Regions from separate parts of the Mesorhizobium koreense genome, predicted to be linked through region 2. Evidence: riboswitches for the same ligand, from Rfam matches in the RefSeq annotation. Region 2 holds a riboswitch; the other holds the start of a gene.
What was found. Region 2 has a riboswitch for S-adenosylmethionine ahead of metA (homoserine O-acetyltransferase MetA). Riboswitches for the same ligand answer to the same signal wherever they lie in the genome.

Region 1 (7,668 bases), 1.8 Mb from region 2:
GCTGGACAAGGAAACGTATCGATCCGCTGGTCCGGCCGGCAGCGATCATGGCAGCACGGGCGGGCCTTTCGGCCAATGCGATCACCGTCACCGGTTGTATCGTCGGGCTCGCGGCTGCGGCATCGATCGCAAATGGCTGGCTCGCCGCCGGACTTCTTCTGATCCTTGCCAGTCGTTTCGGAGACGCGCTCGACGGCGCGGTCGCCTGCATCCGCGGGAAGACCGATCTCGGCGGCTACCTCGATATCGTGCTGGATTTCGTTTTCTACGGCGCGGTGCCGATGGGTTTCGTGTTCGCCGATCCGGCCACGAACGCCGTTCCCGGCGCCGCGCTCATCCTGTCCTTCTACATCAACGGCTCAAGCTTCCTCGCCTATGCAATCATGGCGGAGCGGCGGAAGCTCCAAACCGACGCACGGGGTTCGAAATCGCTTTATTTCACCACCGGGCTTGCCGAGGCGACCGAGACGATCGCGGCATTCGCGCTCGCCTGCATATTCCCCGGCTGGTTCCCCGTCATTGCCTGGGTGTTCGCTGCGATGACGCTCTATACCGCACTCTGCCGCATCGTACTCGCCGTACGGACGTTCCGGTAACGCTTAAGCCGCCCTAGAAAGCGCGCGGTCGATATCGGTCATGAGATCGTCCACATCCTCCAGGCCGACCGACAGCCTGACCGTTCCCGGATTGATGCCCAGTTCCGCGCGGGCCTCTTCGGTGAGGTTCTTGTGCGTCGTCGTCGCAGGATGGGTGATGAGGCTTTTGGCGTCACCCAGATTGTTGGAAATACGGATGATCTCCAGCGCGTTCTGGAAAGCGAAGGCGCCTTGCTTGCCACCCTTCACGTCTATGCACAGAAGCGTCGAGCCGCCCTTCATCTGCTTCTTCACGATATCGGCCTGCGGATGGTCGGCTCGGCCGGGATAGATCAGGCGCTCGACATGGGTATGCCCGGCCAGGAAATCGGCGATGCGTCCGGCGCTCTCCGTCTGCTGGCGCACACGAAGCGGCAGCGTCTCCAGGCCCTTGAGCAGCGTCCATGCGTTGAAGGGCGACAGCGACGGGCCGGTGTGGCGGAAATAATCGTGCAAATTCTTTTCGATCCATTCCTTGTCGGAAAGAACGATGCCGCCCAGGCAGCGCCCCTGCCCGTCAATGTGCTTGGTCGCGGAATAGACGACGACATGAGCGCCGAGTTCGAGCGGCTTCTGCTGCATGGGCGTGGCGAAGACATTATCGACCACGAGGCGCGCGCCGATCGAATCCGCCAGTTTCGCAACGGCGGCGATGTCGGCCACTTCGAGCGTCGGATTGGTCGGGCTTTCGAGGAAGAACAGCTTCGTGTTCGGCCTAATCCCCTTTTCCCACGCCGACAGATCGGTTCCGTCGACCAGGGTCGATTCGACGCCATACGCCGGCATCTGCTTCTCGATGATCCAGCGGCAGGAGCCGAAGAGCGCGCGGGCCGCGACGACGTGATCACCGGCCTTCACCGAACAGAGCAGCGCCATCGCCACGGCCGCCATGCCGGACGCGGTGGCGCGGGCGTCCTCCGCCCCTTCCAGCGCGCACATGCGCTTTTCGAACATGTCCACCGTGGGATTGGCGTAGCGGGAATAAATGAACCCTTCCGCCTCACCCTTGAAGCGTGCTTCGGCGGCTTCGGCGGTGTCATAAACGAAGCCCTGCGTCAGATAGATCGCCTCGGATGTCTCGCCGAAGCCCGATCGGAGCGTGCCGCCATGGACCAGTTTCGTCTGCGGCTTCCAGTTTGCTCCATTCGTCATCGGGACACCCTCAAAAACAAAAAACCGGCCCGCGAAATTCAAATCGCGTACCGGTCCGAAATCGGTCCTTTAGCGACTTGTTTAACGTGGCTGCAAGCCGACCGGCCAAATCACCACGGGATAAGGTCCTTTATGCCGTTGCCCCGCTTGCGTCAATCGGCAAGTGAATATCACGATAAACGTGAAATTTCGGGAGCCATACGTGCGGACAACCGGCATCCTGCCCGACCGCGATATCGCGGCGCTATTCAAGAGCGGCGCGCTCTCCTCCGCGCGTGTGCTCGACGATGACCAGATCCAGCCGGCAAGCCTCGATCTCAGGCTTGGCGCAAAGGCTTACCGCGTCCGTGCCAGTTTCCTTCCGGGCCCCGCGCACAGCGTCGCCGACAAGCTCGACCACCTGAAGCTGCATGAGATCGACCTCGAGCCGGGCGCGGTGCTGGAAACGGGCTGCGTCTACATCGTGCCGCTGATGGAGGAACTAAAGCTGCCGCCGGACGTCGCCGCCTCCGCCAACCCGAAAAGCTCGACCGGCCGCCTCGACATCTTCACCCGCGTCATGACCGATCACGGCCCGGAATTCGACAAGATACCGGCCGGCTATGCCGGGCCGCTCTATATGGAGGTCAGTCCGCGCACTTTCCCGATCGTGGCGCGCACCGGTTCGCGCCTGGCGCAGATCCGCTTTCGCAAGGGCCATGCGGTACTCGGGGAAAACGAACTTGCGGCGCTGCACCGGCGCGAGCGGTTGGTCGCGGCGGACGAGCCCAATATCACCGGCGGCGGCATAGCACTCTCCATAGACCTTACGGGGGACAAGAACGGTCTTGTCGGCTATCGCGGCAAGCACCATACCGGACTGATCGATGTCGACCGGCGCGCCGTGCAGGATCAGCACGATTTCTGGGAGCCGCTCTACAGCCGCGGCAAGGGCGAACTGATCCTCGACCCCGACGAGTTCTACATCCTCGTCAGCCGGGAGGCGGTGCATGTGCCGCCGGACTACGCCGCCGAGATGACGCCCTTCGATCCGCTGGTAGGCGAATTCCGTGTTCACTATGCCGGCTTCTTCGACCCCGGTTTCGGCCATTCGGCGGCCGGTGGAACCGGCAGCCGCGCGGTGCTTGAGGTTAGAAGCCACGAAGTGCCTTTCATCCTCGATCACGGCCAGATCGTCGGAAGGCTGGTCTACGAGCACCTGTTGGCGCGGCCGGATGCTCTCTACGGCGCCGACCTCAAATCGAACTACCAGGCGCAGGGCCTGAAACTATCCAAGCATTTTCGCTGACGAGCGCGATCAAGACGGGGCCTTTCGGGCAGGGCGGCGCCGCGCGACCGGCTTGCCGGCCTTCTCGCGAGCAGCCTTTTTGGCCGCCGCTTCGGCCTTTTCCTCTTTCTCCCGCTCGTCTTCCCGATGCCGGATCGCGACCAGGGCCGATGCCACGAGGCCGGTTGGCACAGCGATGATGCCAAGCGCGATGAACAGCATGAAGACGGTGAACAGGCGCCCGAAGAACGTGATGGGGTAGATGTCGCCATAGCCGACGGTCGTCAGCGTCACCGCCGCCCACCACATGGCGTCGAAGACGGAACGGAACTTGTCCGGCTGGGCATCGTGCTCGCACTGATAGATGACGAGCGCGCAGACATAGAGCACGACCAGCGCCGTGATGCCGAAGATGATGATCTCGTCCTTGACCGCGCGCCAGGCGACGCCGAACCGGTCAAGCGCCGCCGTGTAGCGCGCCAGTTTGAAAAGCCGGGCCAGCCGCAGCAGCCTGAGCGCCCGGATCGCGCGTAGGTCTATGCCGCTGCCGGTCGCAAGAAGCGCGATATAGAAGGGAGCGATCGCCAAAAGATCCACAACCCCGAAAAAGCTGCGCGCATAGCCGAGAGGGCGGGGTGTAGTGAGCAATCTGAGCACATATTCGGTGGTGAAGACCGCGATTACGAAGATTTCGAAAACATAAAGCGCTTCGACCGCCGATGGAGGCAGATCAGGCAGCGTCTCTACACCCATGGCGACGGTCGAAAGGATGATGATGGCATCCAGGAAGAGTTCAATATAGTGACCGAGACCCGGATGACGGCCGTCGAGCGCCGTCGCGACATGCTCTTTCCAATGCATCGGTCCCCTCCGTCGCGCATTCGAGGCCGAGACATAGCAGTCGAGCTATCGCCAGCGAAAGCTGCCGATTGCCAAAAACGGCGCCGACAAGCCGCTTGACAGGCTGGTATGGCCTCGTGGATTAATGCGGCCGTCGCGGGTGTAGCTCAATGGTAGAGCAGCAGCTTCCCAAGCTGAATACGAGGGTTCGATTCCCTTCACCCGCTCCACCTGTTCTGGCGGGCCTGTTTCATCGGCGATCGGTGAGAGAACGGCGCTTATGGCTGGACCCAACCCGAGACCCTCCACATCGCGCAAACGGACCGCAGCTTGGCGGAGCAAGCTGCGGTATATTGGACTTCACCGCCCTGAGCCCCATCTTGAAATTCGCGGATGAAAGATACTCAGCTCACGCATAACTGTCTCTTCGGTGCCGATGGTAGCTACACCATCCCGGAGCACCGTGCTTTGTGCCAGCAAGCCTCAAGATCCACCTCATGGCCGGATCATGAGGATGGCATCACTGCTGGGGAGTGCCAGACGCTTTCGATAGTTGCAGTTCTCCCGTTGCCCCCGATGGTGTGATGCCAAACACGCGCAGGGAGCTAAGTTGTTGCGGGCTCCCACGAAATGGGCACCCGGTGGAAAAACCACCTTTCGCCATCGCGCTTGATTTGAAGTATTCGGCTACATCGGGACGGTCGGTATCGGGGTCGATAGCGCAGACGAATTTTCCATCGACGAATACAACCACATGCTCCGCAGGTACTAGAAGATCCGTGTCTCCAGACCACCCAGCCAACTCAATGGCCGAGCCATTTACGCTGACGCGATCGACAGATCCAAATACCTTGTTCGTTACGATTGGATATTCATTCCCCTGCGATGACGTCAGGATATCGACGGCACCTCGGCGCTCGAGTTTGTAGGTACCAAGACCGGTGGAAATTGGACGAAGTTTCAAGACTGCTTCGGAACCTGACACCTGGAATGCAGACAAGGCATTTGCTCCAGCAGCGATAGAACCTGGCGGGAAAAGGGCCAAGATACGATCAGACCCGTTCTTGTCCTTATAAACCTGCGACAATGTCACGATCTTTCCGTTCAAAGCCAACGCTATCCAAGGTTGGCCGTCATCCCCCAAATTGGCCACCTCGCTAGACACAAGCCATGGTCTGAAATCGGAGGCCGGATCTATATCTGCGAGCATCGAGAAGTTCTGTGTCAGCCTTGCTTCTTGCTCTTTTGGGGCCTTAACGACGTCCAGGCTTTCAATGTCCTTCCCTATCATGCTCGCATATGGGCCGTTGACGGGCAGATCGGATAGTGAAGTTCCCGAACCGAATGTTTGCGTTTGCCATCCAAGCAGAGGCAAGCTTACTATAGAATTCCTATCGATGTTAAATTCTTTTGACCTAAAGACTATGTTCAGATTTTCACTTTCCTTATAATTTTCTGAGAATACGGATTGGCCATCAAACTTCCAATTAAGATCAATCCCTAAAACATCGGCTATCGTCGGAACTATATCTATATTAGAAACAAGATTCTTGTTTATTTCTCCCCTCTCCTGATTAGGCAATTTAATTAAGAGAGGGACGTGCAAAAGATCTACGTCTTTATAATTTAGAATACGATCTTCTGTATTTGTTTTAAATTCCCTTCCATGATCTGCTGTAATTATTATCATTGATCTATCATATGCGTTAATTGATTTCAGCCTTTTAATAAGCTCTCCAATCATTCTGTCGACATATCCAACTTGCATTAAGTATCTCTTGTACGCAAAATCAACAAAATGCTGATCAGACGACCATGCAGTTTTATCCATGCCGAAATCGGCAACCCTCTCATAATAAGTTCCGTCCGGATAAAACTGATAAGGCTGATGCGGCAGAAGTATATGCATAAAATTCAGGGTCTTATCATGGCCGTCGATACTCCCGATAAATTGGGAGAATTTCGACATTCGAGAGCTGCCCGACTGATCATTGAAGGCTTCAATTAACTCCGCCTCGGCGCCCTCCGATGGCGTGGATGCCACAGATCCGAAATTGTTCCAGCCATTTCTCAAAGACGGCAGGAATCGACCATGGAGCACTTTCGGAATAATTGCGTGACAATATACAATAAATATATCAGAAGCGAAGGTAATTTCACTGAACGCTCGCTCTTTCCCTGTACAGAGAGTGTCCGGGCAGAGGGACGTAATCGACTCTTTAACATTAAGCGCATAACTTCCGCCAAGCATCGTGAATAGATTGTTTGGATGATCATGGTAGGAAGGAAATTGCTTCGCGGGATCTGGTAATTCTCCTGACAAGATAGCCGGAACGGCGAACTGTGTCTGTGGATAGGTAGAGGTTGCGCGAGGATACCACCAGGCGTTGGCAGCGAGCTGCGCAAAATGAGGATAGCGAACTGAATCTATCTGGCCATCCTTGTTGAGTAGTGCAGTCGGATTAAACTCATCGAATATCACCATTACGATTGGTGTTTTTGCACGGGAGGCATCCACACCTGTGTTCGCGATCGATTGGCCGGGGAGGATCAGTTTCGAAGCGGGCGAGATTATTAGGAAATTGAGGGGAAAGAGCAGCGCACCGATCGAAAGGAACGTCAGCAACTGTTTCACGACTACGGACCGTGCATAAAGGGCCGTGCACACCGTCGCCGCAGCTATTGACACTGCAATTGGTGCAACGGCCGACTTCTCGAAGAACCGGTTGATGACCTGCAATGCGAGAAACGTCAGAAGAATCCAGACGACGAACAAATGCACAGATCGCTGGAGCCGACGGCTCATCGAGCGCAACCCGATTTCAGCAACCGCGATGAGGAGCGGCAATCCGATCGAAAGTGCTAAGACCAGTGCTATGATCTGGAGCCCGGCGGCGTGGTTTGCCACGAAAAACTCCGGCCCATCCGCGAGCGTGCTGTATACGGGCTGAGCGACGGCGACCCCAACAAGCGCAAAAACATGCAGGATTTCGATCCTGAGTGATCGATCTTTCAACGCGCTGCCTAATGCCATGCTTTCAATCTGCTATAGAAGGGATGTGCGATCATATCTGTAGAGAGTCCGGCCAGATTCAGAGATGACCTGCTTGCCAACGATCTTGGCTTTGCGCTGTATCGCGGCTTCAAATGTGGCTTCGTTGTAGTCTGGGAAGATATCCTCCCGCAGAGCCAGCATTTTCTGGACCGTGCTGTCAGCCTTCGGAACAAACTCGATGATGCCCACCGGTGCCAAGCTGACGAGCCAGTTCACTACGTCGACCAAGGGGACATTTCGACCGATGGCGAGATGATGCTCGAATGCCAGGGCGATCAAAGCGTCGGCATTTGCTCTTTCGGCAAAGCCGCGGCGTTCGCTTTGCCTCCAGCCTTGATTGGGGCTGGGATTCGCAGCGTCCAGCCAGAGCGGCAGGAAATTGAGACTATCCTGTTTCGACCTCGAGAACGCGATGTCCACCGCGGTCTGATCAAAATCGAATCCTATGATATATTCAGCGCCTCCTTTGAGAGCCGCGACGGAGTAATCGCCAGTGTTGCACCCCAGGTCGATCAACCGGCGCGGCTTGGTTGACGCCGCAAACTCCGCAATAGCGGTCCGCTTGGTTTCAGCTTCCTTGTCGGTATAGGTGTGCGTGGTCGCGTAATCGCCCCATACCGTTTTCCCATCTGCGGGGTGCAGTCGGTCGATCCAGTTCCGTAGCTGAACCAGAAACCCATTATAACCGGAACGGGAAAGGCTTCGCCGAGATTTCGCTT
Region 2 (7,668 bases):
CCGGCTGGCGAACGCGGGCGCGATTGGCGTCAACCCCGACCAGCGCATGCACGAGGATTCCGGTCATCTGACCGACCTCTCCACATCGCTGGCGATCGGGCTCGTGCAGTCGACGGTGCTGCTCGTCTCCTTCGTCGGTGTACTCTGGTCGCTTTCGTCGGGTTTCACCTTCCACGTATCGGGCCACAGCTTCCAGATACCCGGCTACATGGTCTGGGCGGCGATCATCTACGCCGCCTCGGCCTCATGGCTGAGCTGGCTGGTCGGGCGGCCCCTGATCGGCCTGACCGGCGAACGCTACGCCCGCGAGGCAGATTTGCGTTACTCACTGGTGCGCGTAAACGAGCATGTCGATGCCGTCACGCTCGCCGGCGGCCAGGCGGACGAGCAGCGCCGGCTGGAGCGCGACCTTGGCACCTTGGTCGGTGTCCTGCGTCGCCTTGTCACCGCGAACGTTCGCCTCGACTGGGTCACCGACGCCTATGGATGGGTGACGATCGTGGCTCCGATCATCATAGCAGCGCCCGTCTATTTCGCCGGCGATATGAGTTTCGGTGGGCTGATGATGGCTGTCGGCGCCTTCAACCACGTCCACTCCTCGCTGCGCTGGTTCGTGGCCAATATCAACACGATCACCGATTGGCGCGCGACGCTCTTGCGTATCGCCGCCTTCCGCTTTGCGCTGACCCGTACGGACGAGTTGCACGCTGTGGAGAAGCAGATCGATTTCCAGCACACGAGCGGGGACGGGATAACCTTGCGGGATGTCGAGATCGCCTCGCCGAGCGGCTGTACGAGGCTCAAGGAAAAGCGCGTCACCATCGCCACCGGCAAGAAGGTGCTGGTCACCGGCGATCCCGGAACCGGCAAGACGCTGTTCTTCCGGGCACTCGCCGGGTTATGGCCATGGGGCAGCGGTCATATCGGCATGCCGGAAAACGAGGCGATCACCTTCGTCCCGCGCACGCCCTATTTCCCGCCGGGCGCGCTGCGACAGGCCATGTCCTATCCTTTGGGAGAGGATTCTTTCGAGGAGAGCGAATTCGCTGGCGCTCTCAAGCGGGCCGGTCTCGAGCGCCTCGTCGCCTCTCTCGACCGAAACTCGCGCTGGGAGCGCGAGCTGAGCGACGAGGAGCAGCATCAACTCGCCTTTGCCCGGCTCGACCTGCACCGGCCGGACTGGGTCATCATCGACGAGGCGCTGGATATGCTGGAGGGCGACGCGCGCAAGCGGGCGGCCGCAGTGCTGACGAAGAGGCTGAAGGACGCGACGATCCTCTATATCGGCCGTGCCGGATTTGCCGACAAGATATTCTCGCGCACGCTCCATCTCGAAAAGGACCCGGGCGGCCGATCACTCAAGCCGATGCACGTGCCTTCGCCACCGGAAAAGGAAAAGCCGCCAGCCGAAGCGGGGCAGGAGACGAACTGAAAATTTACCTTTGTCGCGATAGCGCGCGCGAAAATGTCATCGGAACGTTCCACTTTCGTCGTACGGGTGACATGATTCTTCCCTAACGTCATGGCCACGAACAAAGGCGGACTACACGCCTGACCGGACGGAAAGGAACGCAAGATGAAGTCGATCCATGTCGTATTCGGCGCGGCCGAAACGGAGACGATGATCCGCGCGCACAACCTTGCCGTCAGCGAGCGCGACGCGTTCGTTCACGAGCTCGAGACGAGCGAGGATATCCGCCTGGTGATGGCCAGCCAGTATGACCGTTGCATTGCCACACTCCGCGCGGCGAGCGAGGAGATGGCTCGCGACCGGATACTGGAAATGGTGACCGCCTCTCAGGCCCGGCCTTGCGATATGACCTTCGAGGCGGCGGCACGGCGATAGACCCGGTACATTTTTCCGGCACGTCGATAGACAGCCTGCCGTGGCGGTGTCCTGCGCACCGTCACGCCACGAGCGGCTGCGGTTTCTTGCCGATATTCCCGATGTCGTAGGCCGTGGTTTGGTAGACCTGGTTGATCCAGTTGCCGAACAACAGGTGCGCGTGCGAGCGCCAGCGGTTGAGCGGCTGGCGCGTCGGATCGTCATCCGGATAATATCCGTGCGGCACCCCGATCGAGGTCCCGGCAGCCACGTCCCGATCGTATTCCTCCTTGAGAGAAGTGGAATCGTACTCGATGTGGTTGAACATGTAGAGCCGGTTGCCAGCCGTCTCGGTGGCGAGACAAGGGCCGGTCGCATCCGATTCCACCAGCAGTTCAAGCGGCGCGCCGGCGTGGATATCGTCTGCGCGCACCTCCGTCCAGCGTGAGACCGGAATGGAGAAATCGTCGGAAAATCCCGCCAGATAGGGCGAGGCCGGCGAATTGTTGCGGTGGCGGAAAACGCCGAAGGCCTTCTTCTCCAACGTATGCTTCTGAATGCCATGGAAGTGCCAGGCGGCGGCCATCGCCCCCCAGCAGATGAAGAAGGAGGAATGGACGTTGGTCGTCGTCCAGTCGAGGATGCGCTTCAACTCCTCCCAATAGGTCACCTCCTCGAAAGGCAGCAACTCGATGGGCGCGCCGGTGATGATGAAACCGTCGAACTTGCGCGCCTTTACCTCCGCCCATGTCTGGTAGAAGGCGATGAGATGCTCCTCGGGCGTATTCTTGGCCTTGTGGTTGCCGATGCGTACCAGCGTCAGTTCCACCTGAAGCGGCGTCGTGCCCATCAGCCGCGCGAACTGCGTCTCCGTGCGGATCTTGTTCGGCATCAGGTTCAGGAGCCCGATCTGCAGCGGGCGGATGTCCTGGCGCAGCGCCGTCCTCTCGTCCATGATGGCGACGCCCTCGCGTGCGAGTATCTCGCGGGCGGGAAGTTGGTCGGGGATCTTGATCGGCATCGGATATGCTCCAGACAAAAAAGCCGGCGGCGAAATCGCGACCGGCCCATCGGATTTTGTCCTGAACGGTCCTTTAGCGACTTCTTTAACGTGGCTGCAAGCCGACCGGCCAAATCACCACGGAATGTGAGGGTTTTAGGACCGGCCGGCCTTTGCGTCAACGGAAAAGCTTTGCTAGAGCAAACCGCCCTTCGACTGGAACCTCCCATGAACGAGATAAAGCGCCCTCTCCCGCGGCCCGGCATAATGGATATTGCCGCCTATGTTCCCGGCGGCGGCCATGCGCCGGGAGCGGCGAAGGTGCACAAGCTTTCCGCCAACGAGACGCCGCTCGGAGCCAGCCCGGCGGCCATGGAAGCGCTGCGCGAGGTCGGCAACCATCTCGAACTCTATCCGGACGGTCAAGCTGTCGCGCTGCGCCAGGCGATCGCGGAGGTGCATGGTCTCAATCCGGCGAACATCGTCTGCGGCAATGGCTCCGACGATCTCCTGGCGCTGCTCACCCGTGCCTATCTCGGCCCCGGCGACGAGGGTATTTTCAGCGAGCACGGCTTCCTCGTCTACAGGATACAGATCCTGTCGGTTGGCGCCGTTCCCGTCTCCGCGCCGGAGAAGGACGAGCGCGCCGATGTCGACGCCATCCTCGCCGCCGTCACGTCGAAGACCCGCATGGTCTTCCTCGCCAACCCCAACAACCCGACCGGCACCTACATTCCCTTCGAGGAGGTACGACGGCTGCACGCGGGCCTTCCGGCCAACGTGCTCCTCGTGCTCGATGCGGCCTATGCCGAATATGTGCGCCGCAACGACTACGAGGCCGGCATCGAGCTTGTCTCGTCGGCCCGCAACGTCGTCATGACGCGCACCTTCTCCAAGATCTATGGTCTCGCCGGGCTGCGCATCGGCTGGATGTACGCGCCTTCCGAAGTGGTCGATGTCGTCAACCGCATCCGCGATCCCTTCAATGTCAGCGCTGCGGCGATCGCAGCCGGCGCCGCCGCCATGCGCGACCGCGCCCATGTCGCCCAGGCGGCGGAGCACAACGAGGTCTGGCGCGACTGGCTGACGAAGGAACTGGCGGCGCTCGGCCTGCGCGTCACGCCAAGCGTCGGCAATTTCATCCTCGTCCATCTTCCAGGGGGCAAGCGCACCGCCGAGGCGGCGGACGCGTTCCTGGTCAAGCACGGCTTCATCCTGCGCCGCGTATCGGCCTACGGCTTTCCGAACGCGCTTCGCATGAGCATAGGCTCGGAGGAAGCCAATCGTGGCGTCGTGTCGGCGCTTGCCGAATTTCTTAGGTCGTGACCATGTCCGAACCGCTTTTCGACAAAATCGCTCTCATCGGCATCGGCCTGATCGGCTCTTCGCTGGCGCGCGTCATCCGCCGCAAGGGCCTCGCCGGCCATGTCTCGATCTCCACCCGCAGTGCCGTCACGCTGGCGCGCGCCGAGGAACTCGGCCTCGGCGATTCCTATTCGGCCGATCCCGCAATTGCCGTGGCCGATGCCGACCTCGTCGTCGTCTCGGTGCCGGTCGGCGCTTCCGGTGAGGTCGCGGAGGCGATCGCACCGGCGCTGAAACCCGGCGCCATCGTCACCGACGTCGGCTCGACCAAAGGCTCTGTGATCGCGCAGATGCGCCCGAAATTGCCGGAGAGTGTCCATTTCATTCCCGGCCACCCGCTCGCCGGCACCGAGAAATCCGGCCCGGACGCCGGCTTCGCGGAACTGTTCGAGAACCGCTGGTGCGTGTTCACGCCGCTGCCCGGAACCGATCCCGTCGCACTGGAGAAACTGTCGGAATTCTGGCGCCGCTGCGGCTCCAACGTCGACACGATGGATCCCGACCATCACGACATGGTGCTCGCCATTGTCTCGCACCTGCCGCACATCATCGCCTACAACATCGTCGGCACGGCGGACGATCTGCAGACCGTGACCAAGTCGGAAGTCATCAAATATTCCGCCTCGGGCTTTCGTGACTTCACCCGCCTGGCCGCTTCCGACCCGACCATGTGGCGCGACGTCTGCCTGCACAACAAGGACGCGATCCTGGAGATGCTGGCACGCTTCTCGGAGGACCTCGCTTCGCTGCAGCGGGCTATCCGCTGGGGCGACGGGGAGAAGCTCTTCGATCTTTTCACCCGCACCCGCGCCATCCGCCGCTCGATCATCGAGGCCGGGCAGGAAGTGGACGTGCCGGATTTCGGCCGCCAGGTGGCCGCGCACCCGGAGAAGGGCGCCGCCTCGAAGACCTGACCAGTCGGCTATCGCAGCGGCGGGATACGGCCGAGCGGAATAAAGCCGACGGTCACCTTGCCCTTGTGGATGGTGACCGGCACCAGAGGATCGCTGCCCAGCACGGCCACCATGGCGGCGGCGTTGTCGATCTCCCTGGCGGCTTCGGGAAAAGCGAGCTTGAGCGCCGCCGCCAATTCATCCGGATTACGCAGCCGAACCTTGAGGTCGGCGTCGAGCCGTCCCTCATCGTCCACCGAAGCGCGGCCTTTCACGGTAATGCTGGCGTCGTCGCTCGGCGAAAGCGTCAGTTCCCTGATTGTCGCCGAATGCCCGCGAAAGCTCCGCGCATCCGCAAAGGCGAGCGCGGCGCCATCGGCGACGGTCACGTCGGCTTTCCCCGAAAGAGGCGGCAAGGCGCCGAGATCGGGCCATGAAGGCCCGAATTCCAGCCCTTCGAAACGCGCGTCGAGATAAGCATCCTTGTCAATCGCTCGCGCGGTGCCGTTCATCGAAGCAATGGTCAGCATTGGCTCGGCTTGCGCACGCTCGGCGACCAGCGCCTCGCCTTCGACCGATATCGCCGCATCGCCACCGAGCGGCGGAAAGAGTTCTCCATCCATCTTGCGCCAGTGGACCACGAGTTGGCCGACGGCGGGCGCCTTGACAAGCGCCGGCTGGGCAATCCGGATACGGATGCGCCGCGGATCGAAGATATCGGCCGAGGCACGCATAGACGCCGTCGAGACCTCTGACAGGCCAGCCGGGTCGGCATAGCGGATCGATTCACACTCGAGGATGAAGTGCAGCGGGAAGCCGCGGACCTCATGATTGGCGCAGTCGGCGGTCGCACCCGTCGCGCGCAGGGCCGTAAGCGTCCCCTCCACGCGCGAACGCACTACGTCCGCCAGACGCATCCAGGCGAATGTGTAGACGACCCCGATCAGGACCAAGAGCGCCACAAACCAAAGGAGAAGCACGGAACGCCGGCGGCGTTGCGGCAGGTTACTTGACGTCATGCTGTCGGTCTCGTTAGGCCCAGCGAACGAATCGGCAGGAGATCGAGGCAGGCCATATGGGCGATTTTTGGGTTTTCGGCTACGGCTCGCTGATCTGGCGGCCGGGTTTTGCTCATGTCGAGGCGCGCCGCGCCCATCTGCATGGTTTCCGCCGGTCGCTCTGCATCTATTCCTGGGTGCATCGAGGGACGGAAACGCGCCCCGGCCTCGTGCTTGGGCTCGACCGTGGCGGCTCCTGCGTCGGGCTTGCCTTCCGCGTGCCAGGCGCGCTCAGGGATGAAGTGACGGCATATCTCCGCGAGCGCGAGCTTGTGACCAACGTCTACCTGGAACGTCTCCTGACGGTGCGCCTCGAAGGCGGCGATACCGTCGAGGCGCTGTCCTTCGTCGTCGACCGTACGCACCGCCAGTATGCCGGCAGCCTCGACATCGAACGCGCCGTCTCCGTCGTCCGCGGCGCCACCGGGCAGTCGGGCCGCAACGAGGATTATGTCTTCAATACCGTTCATCATCTCGAAGCGCTCGGCATACATGATCATTGGCTTGAAAGCGTCGCCGCCAGACTGCCGCGCGACTAGGCCTCGATGGCGTTCTCGGAGACTGGCACTCCGAGTTGTTTGAGCCGTTCGACCGCCGTCGGTGGCAGCGGCGGTGGATTTTCGGACTGTGCGGCCTCGATCAGCAACGCGTCACAGGCCTTCTCGGTTGCCTCGATCAGCCGCGCCATGAACTCGGTGCGGGAAAGGCCGGGTGGGATCGGCGGCAGGAATCGCGCTCTGATGACGCCCGGATAGCGCAGGAAGCGACGGCGCGGCCAATAGAGCCCCGCCACATGTGCCACAGGCACCACCGGGATGCCGAGCCTCGAATAAATCTCCGCGATGCCGTGCTTGTAGGCCGGCTCCGCCCCCGGCGGCCGCCGCGTCCCCTCGGGGTAGATGATGATCTGGCGGCCCTGCTCGGCGCGTTTCCGTGCCTCGACCACGACCTTCCTGAGCGCCTTGGCCGGGCTGCCGCGATCGATCGGGATCATGTTCATCTTGCCCAGATACCAGCCGAAGACCGGGATCCACATCAGCTCGCGCTTGAGGATATAGACGGCGTCCGGAATATGCGGCACCAGCGCGAACGTATCCCAGAAGGACTGGTGCTTGGGCGCCAGTATGAAGGCGCCTTCGGGAAGGTTCTCCTGCCCCGTGACCTCGCTTTTGGTGCCGGCCAGTACCTTTTGCAGCCACAAATTGGAGCGCGCCCAGAATTTCGGCGCCCACCACGCCTTCTTGCGCTCTGCCAGGAAATAGAACGGCGTGAAGACGATCATCTCGACGATCGTGATGACGTAGAGCGCCAGATTGAACGCCAGCGATCGCAGGAAGATCATGAAATGTCCCAGAGGCCGTGATGTCCGCGGAAGCTGTTCGATACAGGCGACCGTGGGAAAAGGCAACGAACCGCTATTCGATCGCAGCGCTGACGATTGCCGGCTGTTCGGCGGGCACGTTTGTCGGCAGGACGCTGCGCGCAAGTGCGGCCAGATATTTCACATATTCCGTGGCGAGCACACGA

Region 1: it holds a riboswitch for S-adenosylmethionine, as region 2 does, so the genes downstream of both, RBH77_RS23265 (O-succinylhomoserine sulfhydrylase) here and metA (homoserine O-acetyltransferase MetA) in region 2, are expected to answer to the same signal.

What each region holds. Positions count from the first base shown of each region.
Region 1 covers NZ_CP134228.1:4,890,505-4,898,172, forward strand. Annotated here, with positions in the region: gene RBH77_RS23260 (CDP-alcohol phosphatidyltransferase family protein) at 1-596, shown strand, start outside; gene RBH77_RS23265 (O-succinylhomoserine sulfhydrylase) at 600-1,787, opposite strand; SAM riboswitch at 1,837-1,914, opposite strand; gene RBH77_RS23270 (2'-deoxycytidine 5'-triphosphate deaminase) at 1,990-3,075, shown strand; gene RBH77_RS23275 (ion transporter) at 3,085-3,915, opposite strand; tRNA gene RBH77_RS23280 (tRNA-Gly) at 4,051-4,124, shown strand; gene RBH77_RS23285 (sulfatase-like hydrolase/transferase) at 4,415-6,928, opposite strand; gene RBH77_RS23290 (50S ribosomal protein L11 methyltransferase) at 6,941-7,668, opposite strand, start outside.
Region 2 covers NZ_CP134228.1:1,693,728-1,701,395, reverse strand. Annotated here, with positions in the region: gene RBH77_RS08205 (ABC transporter ATP-binding protein/permease) at 1-1,432, shown strand, start outside; gene RBH77_RS08200 (hypothetical protein) at 1,577-1,846, shown strand; gene metA (homoserine O-acetyltransferase MetA) at 1,908-2,846, opposite strand; SAM riboswitch at 2,900-2,977, opposite strand; gene hisC (histidinol-phosphate transaminase) at 3,054-4,151, shown strand; gene RBH77_RS08185 (prephenate/arogenate dehydrogenase family protein) at 4,154-5,104, shown strand; gene RBH77_RS08180 (DUF2125 domain-containing protein) at 5,113-6,102, opposite strand; gene RBH77_RS08175 (gamma-glutamylcyclotransferase) at 6,159-6,680, shown strand; gene RBH77_RS08170 (lysophospholipid acyltransferase family protein) at 6,677-7,483, opposite strand; gene RBH77_RS08165 (YdcF family protein) at 7,557-7,668, opposite strand, start outside.